One region of the Aneurinibacillus sp. UBA3580 genome, then DNA from elsewhere that is predicted to be linked to it. Evidence: riboswitches for the same ligand, from Rfam matches in the RefSeq annotation. Region 1 holds a riboswitch; the other holds the start of a gene.

Evidence for each region. Region 1 has a riboswitch for lysine ahead of dapA (4-hydroxy-tetrahydrodipicolinate synthase). Riboswitches for the same ligand answer to the same signal wherever they lie in the genome.
Region 2: it holds a riboswitch for lysine, as region 1 does, so the genes downstream of both, B2899_RS16325 (aspartate kinase) here and dapA (4-hydroxy-tetrahydrodipicolinate synthase) in region 1, are expected to answer to the same signal.

The regions. Positions count from the first base shown of each region.
Region 1 covers NZ_DFMZ01000015.1:859-5,045, reverse strand. The annotation lists partial or broken gene B2899_RS02640 (enoyl-CoA hydratase/isomerase family protein) at 1-169, shown strand, start outside; gene B2899_RS02635 (LysR family transcriptional regulator) at 528-1,424, shown strand; lysine riboswitch at 1,525-1,714, shown strand; gene dapA (4-hydroxy-tetrahydrodipicolinate synthase) at 1,894-2,784, shown strand; gene B2899_RS02625 (deoxyribonuclease IV) at 3,116-4,187, opposite strand, start outside.
Region 2 covers NZ_DFMZ01000118.1:951-5,137, reverse strand. The annotation lists gene B2899_RS16330 (biotin transporter BioY) at 1-342, shown strand, start outside; gene B2899_RS16325 (aspartate kinase) at 406-1,647, opposite strand; lysine riboswitch at 1,825-2,014, opposite strand; gene uvrC (excinuclease ABC subunit UvrC) at 2,092-3,888, opposite strand.

The sequences.
Region 1 (4,187 bases):
TTTCATGCACAGCCATGATTTCTACGAGGGTGTACGCTCCGTGCTGGTTGACAAGGATCGCAATCCGAGCTGGAATCCGGCATCCATTGACGATGTGAAGCGCGAGGATGTGGAAGCGTTCTTCAAAAATCCGTGGGAAGGCGGACAACATCCGCTGGCGGACGAGTAAAAAGAGCCATATAAAGCAGTTCCCGAATAAGTGAGTCGGGAACTGTTTTTTTTATAGTGTAGGAAAAACGCGCGAGGCGTGTGCCGACCGTTGCTTTTTCCGTGTGGAGCGTGTGACCCTTAAAGGAGAGAAAGACCGGCAACGTCCGCGAGTTTTTCTTAATTTTATCAGGTGAGGCCCGGCACGTAGATCAGCACCAGTCCGAAGCCCGGCATATTGACGCCGCCTTTCTGATTCATTTCACTCATCTTCGTGTTTTCTTTCTCCCGTTTTCACTAGATGAGAGATTGAAACATAAATGAAATATAGTTATATTATCTTAAAGATTAATTTTTTTAATGATAAGAGGAGAAGAGGCATGCATTACGATGCGCTGCGCACATTCGTCGCTGTAGTGGAAGAGAAGAATTTTACCCGGGCCGGAGAGAAACTGCGGCTTTCCCAGCCCAGCGTTAGCCTGCATATTAAGCATCTTGAACACGAATTTCAGGCTAAGCTCATCGACCGTTCACCCAAACACCTGTATGTAACCCATGCAGGAGAGATACTGTACGAACGGGCGAAACAGATGCTTAATCTATATGAAAAAGCAAAAGAGGACATTTACGCCCACCAGCATCGGGTCACAGGAAAGCTTCACATAGGCGCGAGCTTTACAATTGGTGAGTACGTGCTGCCCGTTCTGCTGGCAGACTTCCGCCGCCGCTATCCGCATGTGGAAGTGGAGGTAACGATCGGCAACACGAAGCGCATTGTGGAAGCGGTCAAGCTGTTGCAGATGGACATTGGTTTGATTGAAGGGCAGACAAGCGACAGAGAGCTGCGGATCGTTCCATTCATGAAAGATGAAATGGTTTTAGTGGCACCGACAGAGCATCCGCTGGCGGGACGCGGGCCTATTACTCCGGATGCGCTGCATGATGAAATATGGGTGGTACGGGAAGAAGGCTCGGGAACCCGTGTCTATTCGGAGCATGTCATCCGAACGCATGGACTTAGCGTAAAGAAGAAAATTACATTAAGCAGCAATCAGGCCGTCAAAGAGGCAGTGGCGGCGGGACTCGGCATTACACTGCTGTCCCGCTGGGTGGTGAAAAAACCGCTGCAACATGGAGAGATTGCCGAACTGCCGCTTGAAGGTGATTCGTTTCTGCGCAGATTGTCTTATATTTATCCGGCGCATGCGGAACGGACGAAGCTGGTAGAAGTGTTCCTTGAGGAAATAGTCAGAGATGGGGCAGAGAATAAGGGATGAAATATAGAAATTTCTCTCCAATTTCTCCTTGACCTCGCGCGGGAAGTTCACTATACTAACATCAATACAACTTTATATTCATAAAGCCTCATCAACGCTCTGATGGGGTAGAGGTCGCGGGATTTAAGAGTACGCTGCGGGAGATGTGGAGAACATCGGTGAACGCAGGGGAAAGGAAAGACCGCCGAAGCTTGTCCGGGTTCTCCGGCCGGACGGGTTGGGGCTGTATCCGAATAGGAACAGAACTGTCACGCGTATGTTCCGGTTACGCGTGGTGCGCTATCTTGCAGGAGATACGGAGATGGGGTGAGCTTGAAGTTCATTGTCCATCTACGACCCGTGTTGTAGATGTTTTTATTTTTTCGCCTGTATTCTCCTAATCATCCGGTTAGGGGATTTTTTGTAGGCGCGGGTCCGTATGTTCCTTTTCTGAGACGCGCATTGGACACGACGATGAGGAGGAATTGGGATGATTGATTTAGGAAGATTGGTAACCGCGATGGTGACGCCGTTTGATGCGGAATTGAATGTGGATAGGAAGCAAACGGAAAGACTGGTTGAGCATTTGATTGCCACCGGATCGACCGCGCTGGTGGTGGCGGGTACAACGGGTGAGTCCCCGACATTGACAGGGCAGGAAAAAGTGAACCTGTTCCGTCATGTAGTTGAAATTGTAAACGGCCGCATTCCGGTCATTGCCGGGACGGGCAGCAATAACACGGCTGCATCCATTGAACTCACACAAAAGGCTGCAGAATGCGGTGTGGACGGCGTTATGCTGGTGGTGCCGTATTATAATAAACCGTCCCAGGAAGGCTTGTATCAGCATTTTAAAACGATTGCCGCAAGTACGAAGCTTCCGGTTTTATTGTACAACATTCCGGGCCGTTCCGTTATTAATATGAAAGCGGAGACGACCATCCGTCTTGCAAACGATGTAGGGAACATTTTCGCTATTAAGGAGGCAAACTCCGATCTGGGCCAGATGTCTGAGATTATCGAGCAGACGGCGGATGATTTCGTATTGTATACCGGTGACGACAGCATGACACTGCCCTGTATGTCCGTGGGTGGCAAAGGCGTCATCAGCGTAGCCAGTCACGTGATTGGCCGTGAGATGAGCGAGATGATTCAGGCGTTTGCCGGCGGAGAAGTCGCCAGGGCAAGCGCACTGCACCGTAAACTGCTACCCGTATTCGAAGGATTGTTTATCACAGCCAACCCGACACCGGTCAAGGCTGCGCTCAACATGCAGGGGATAAATGTCGGCGGCGTACGCCTGCCGCTGGTCGAGCTGACAGAAGAAGAACGTGAATTTGTCAAAAACCTGCTTCCGCAGGTCGAAGTGGCAACAGTGTAAGAGGCAGGATGTAGGAGAGAGTAATAATAGATAAAAACAAGAAGCCGCTCTTTCGGGAGCGGCTTTTGTTAATGCGGCTTTTGTTAATAGTGTAGGAAAGTATATGTTGCTTTATAGTGATAAAGCAACATATACTTTCCCTCCATCCGTAAACCGGGAAAAACTCGCGAGGCGTGTGCCGACCGTTGCTTTTTCCGTGTGGAGCGTGGGGCCCGAAGGGAGAAAAAGACCGGCAACTGTCTCCCTCTTCGAGATACCCGGATGTTTTGCCGGTCCGACCGAAGGGTGTTTCTTTCGTTTCGGGGACTCTGTTTTTTGCTAGAAGACGTTACTATGCGTTTATGCCAGCCAGCCAGGCGATGATACGTTTGTTAATGCCTTCCTCAGACTCGTCCGGCAGCAGTTCCGCGCGGGTTACCGTATCAAACAGCTTCTCTAGCGGTTCACGCGGGTCCTCTTTCTTTAATTTTTTGTCCTGCAGCCATTCCCAGTTCTGAACGATATACTCGCGCCGGTCGATGCCTTCCTTGGTGAAGTACGATGTCAGCAGTTCAACGTCATCCAGGAAGTTTTCTGTAAAACGCTCTTTTACCGTACCGCGCAGCAGCGCAATTTCTACTTCATACATCGGAGATTGATCGGCTTTGTTTTTGCCGATCCACGGCGTCTCAAGAATAATCGGCTTGTCCCTGGCGACTTCATGGTGGACGATATAGTTGATGGCATCAAAACCGATAAGGCCTGATCCGATCGGCGCATGCCGGTCTTTCGCCGCACCGCGGAAGTTCTTGCTGTCGTTAATATGGAATACAGCCAGACGATCCAGTCCGATAATACGGTCAAATTGTTCCATGACACCGTCAAAGTCATTGACAATATCATAACCCGCATCATGCGTATGGCACGTATCGAAACAAACGGTCAGTTTATCGTTCAGCTCCACCTTGTCGATAATGGCCGCCAATTCTTCGAAGCTGCGGCCTATCTCCGATCCTTTGCCCGCCATCGTCTCAAGCGCGATGTTGACGGTTTGCCCGGTGTGCAGCACCTCATTCAATCCTTCCGCAATCCGGTTGACGCCATATTCGGCGTCTTTGTCGGTGTAGGCCCCAGGATGGAGAACGATATTCTTGACGCCCAGATATTCGGCGCGCTTAATTTCCTCCTGTAGAAACGATACAGCGAGTTCAAACGTGTTCGGTTTATAAGAGCCGAGGTTGATAATATACGGGGCATGGACGACAATATCATCGATGCCGTACTTCTTCATCAGCTCCAGACCTTCTTCGACGAATTGTTCTTCCATCGGTTTGCGCCGGGTGTTCTGCGGCGCGCCTGTATACACCATAAACGAGGTAGAGCCGTAGCTAATCGCTTCTTCTACCGCGTTCAGCAGTCCTTTT
Region 2 (4,187 bases), on a different contig from region 1:
TTCGGCATCATTGTTGGCAAAACAGGCGGATACTTAATCGGATATGTTATAGCCGTGTTCGTCATGGGTACGTTGCTTAAAAACAAGGATATCACATTTTTCCGCGCGCTGCTTGCGAATGTAGTCGGATTGGCCATCATCTATGCATGCGGTGTCACTCAGTTAAAATTCGTACTGAGCCTACCGTGGAACCAGGCATTTGCTTTCGGTATGGGGCTGTTCGTACTGCCTGACCTGGTTAAGATTGCGGTCGCTTCCTATATCGGAGTGCTTGTCCGCCGACGTCTCGCTGCGGCAGGTCTTCTTCCGGCCTCCCTTCGCAAAAGCCACATCACCGCATAATGATCCGTTACGTCAAAAAAGAGCCCGGCCGTTCAAAAGACGGCGAGCTCTTTTTTATGTTTGTTATACTCCATATACCATGGCAGCTTCTTTGGCATCAAGTCCAAAGGACGTATGAAGGCTGCGTACCGCCGCTTCCATCTGAGCCAGCGGAATGACGCAAGAAACTTTAATCTCGGATGTAGACACCATCTTAATCTCCACGCCTGCCTCAGCCAGACAGGTAAACATCCGGGCTGCCACACCCGGATTCGTAATCATGCCGGCTCCGACAATCGAGACTTTGGCCAGGTCTTCCTCTGCCACCGCATACCCAAACTCAAGTTCTTCCCTATGCTTAAGCAAAACATCCAGCGTCCGTTTTACTTCCTCACCGCTTACAGAAAACGATACATTCGTTGTATTAGCTTCATAAGCACTTTGTACGATAACATCTACATTAATATGCTCTTCCGCCAGTGTGGCGAATAGTCTGGACATTGCATTCAATTTGGCCGGCATATCGGCTACCGTAATTTTCGCCACGCTTTTATCGTGAGCAATTCCGCTAACAACCAACCCTTGCTCCATATTCGATTCCTCCCCAATCATGGTTCCTTCTTCTGTGCCAAAGCTTGAGCGAACGGTTAAAGAGACACGATGCTGCTTTGCGCATTCCACCGCACGGGGATGGAGAACCCCGGCTCCAAGCGTCGCCAGCTCAAGCATTTCATCATAAGAGATATAGGGCAGTTTCCTTGCAGAAGAAACAATGCGTGGATCTGCTGTATATACACCGTCCACATCAGTATAAATCTCGCATCTATCCGCCTGAAGCGCTGCTGCCAGCGCCACTGCCGTCGTATCCGAACCGCCCCGCCCAAGCGTCGTAATTTGCCCGTCAGAGGAAATACCCTGGAATCCAGCGACAATAACTACCTTCCCTTTGGCGAGCGCATCTCGAAGCGGTGTCGGATCAATCTGCGTAATACGCGCCTTCGTATGGACCTCTTCCGTTGTAATACCGGCCTGCCAGCCGGTCATTGATACGGCACTCTGCCCCAACTCCTGTAAGGCCATGGTCAGCAACGCAATAGATACCTGTTCTCCGGTCGTCAGCAGCATATCCATCTCACGCGGATCCGGCTCACCGGTAATTTGCCTGGCCATATCCACCAGAACATCCGTAGACTTTCCCATGGCCGAAACAACAACCACCACCTGATGTCCGGACTGTACAGTGGATAAAACGCGGCGGGCCACCGCCTGAATCCGTTCAATCGTGCCAACGGATGTACCGCCGAATTTTTGTACGATAAGACTCATCTCTTGTGTCCTCCTCGAACTTTTCATTCTTTTTCTCTTTGTTTCGAATGCCCCGCACGTTTGAGAGGGCCAGAGGTCATGTCGCTGAAAATAAAAAAGACAACAGAGGCGTTCGCCTTATCTGTTGTCTGTATATATCCAGATCAAATACAGCTAACGCTCACTTCCCAATTCCCTGTGCGAGATAGTACTCCACCGGCTATCCGGGATGATAGTCCGGTGACAGTCCTGCACTTATTCAATGCAGACCCAACGACAGGCGGCGAGATCCGTTCTGTCATTTCGGCGAATTCCCCTTTCATCCGCTTTCTCAGGACTCTCGCTCCTCCAGCGGGGTACTCATGGTCTTCGCGCCTCTACCTCACCTTGTTCAGTGAGGCGTTGATGATTTGAATATTTAATTTTCGTATATGGTATCACATGCCAACTGGAAAGGCAACCGTTTTATTCGGATTTATCGGCTGCGGCTTCCGTATTTTCACGCAGATATTCAAGAATTTGCCGCGCCAGTTTGTCACCGATCCCGAGATTACGATACTCGTCTACCGTCGCTTCCCTCATTTTTTTAATGGATCCGAAATGCTTCAGGAGCATTTTCTTTCGCTTTTCTCCAACCCCCGGAATTTCATCAAGTTTCGACTGAAACATTGTCTTGCTGCGCGTGTTGCGGTGGAATGTAATCGCGAATCGGTGCACTTCATCTTGAATACGCTGCAGAAGATAGAATTCGTTGCTGTCCCGCTTTAAATCGACAGGAATAGGCGGGTTACCGACCAGAAGCTGTGCGGTCCGGTGCTTTTCGTCTTTGGCCAATCCACATACAGGGATAAAAAGCCCAAGTTCATTTTCCAATATATCAACCGCTGCCGCAATTTGGCCTTTTCCTCCGTCAATAATGATAAGGTTGGGCAACTCCAATCCTTCTTTCAGCACACGCGTGTAACGGCGGCGAACTACCTCTTTCATGGTGGAATAATCATCCGGCCCGCTCACTGTGTTCACTTTGTATTTACGGTATTCTTTCTTATCCGGCTTGCCATCAGTAAATACAACCATCGCCGAAACGGGGTCCACCCCTTGAAGGTTCGAATTATCAAACGCTTCAATCCGCTTCGGATAGCCGATGCCAAGCGCTTCACCAAGCTTTTGCACCGCCTGGATCGTGCGGGCTTCGTCGCGTGCCATAAGGGCAAACTTCTCTTCTAAGGCGATACGTGCGTTTTCTTTCGCCATATCTACCAGCTGCTTTTTCGGTCCGCGCTGCGGAACGAGCAATTTGGTTTCAATCGCTTCTTCGAGTCCATCCGTTCCCTCGCTCACAGGCAGCAGCACTTCCTTTGGACGGATATGCTCCTTAAGATAAAACTGGACAACATAAGAAATGAAATCTTCATTCTCTTCTCCGTAGAAGGGAAAAGATGCCACATTCCGCTCGATCATCTTCCCCTGGCGAATATGGAATACCTGTACGCTCATCCAGCCTTTGTCGGTATGATAGCCCCAGGCGTCTCGATCAACGTTGTCGCTGAACGTAACTTTCTGCTTTTCCATAATGGCTTCAATATACTGAATCTGATCACGCAGTTCCTTGGCACGCTCAAATTCAAGGTTTTCCGCCGCCGCCTCCATCTGCCGCTTCAATGTTTGCTTAATCTCCCCGTAATTTCCGTTTAAAAACCGGGAGATTTCTTCAATCATGCCTTCGTACTGTTTTGAGTCTACTTCATATTCACACGGAGCGAGACACTGACCCATATGGTAGTACAGGCAAACACTTTTCGGCATATTTTTGCACTTGCGCAGCGGATAGAGCCGATCCAGAAGCTTCTTCGTCTCCTGGGCCGCTCCTGCATTGGCATACGGTCCGAAATACTTGCCGCCGTCTTTTACAACTTTGCGGGTAATTTCAAGACGCGGATGTTCTTCATTCGTAATTTTAATGTACGGGTACGTTTTGTCGTCTTTGAGCAAAACGTTGTAGCGAGGATCATGCTTCTTAATCAAGTTGCACTCCAGCAAAAGCGCTTCGACCGGCGAGGATGTAACAATGTATTCGAAATCAGCGATCTCCTGGACGAGACGCTGCGTTTTACCATCATGACTGCCCGTAAAATAAGAGCGGACACGATTTTTTAATACTTTGGCTTTGCCGACATAGATGACTTCTCCGGCCGCGTTCTTCATCAAATAGCACCCCGGCTTGTCCGGCAAAAGGCTTAACTTTTCTTTTAGCGTATCCATTCTGTATACCTCCTTTCTTTTTCTGTGAAAATTGTGAGAAAAGAAGGAGAGAAAGAGGAAAAAAGATCCAGGGAAGAAAAAGGCATTCGCCCTTTTCTCCATTGAAATCATTGTCACGTTCTCTTCTCTCTTTTCCTTCATACCACAAAAGTCAGCCGCCCTTCCCTTCATTTTCATGGCAGGGCTTGTGGCTGAAAAGCCATGGTGATTTTTTATGAAAAACAGGTGGAAAAAGTATCCTCTTTTCGCTCGTTGTATTTTAAAGAGGCCGCTTTTTCCATCTGCTTTTATTACTTTCA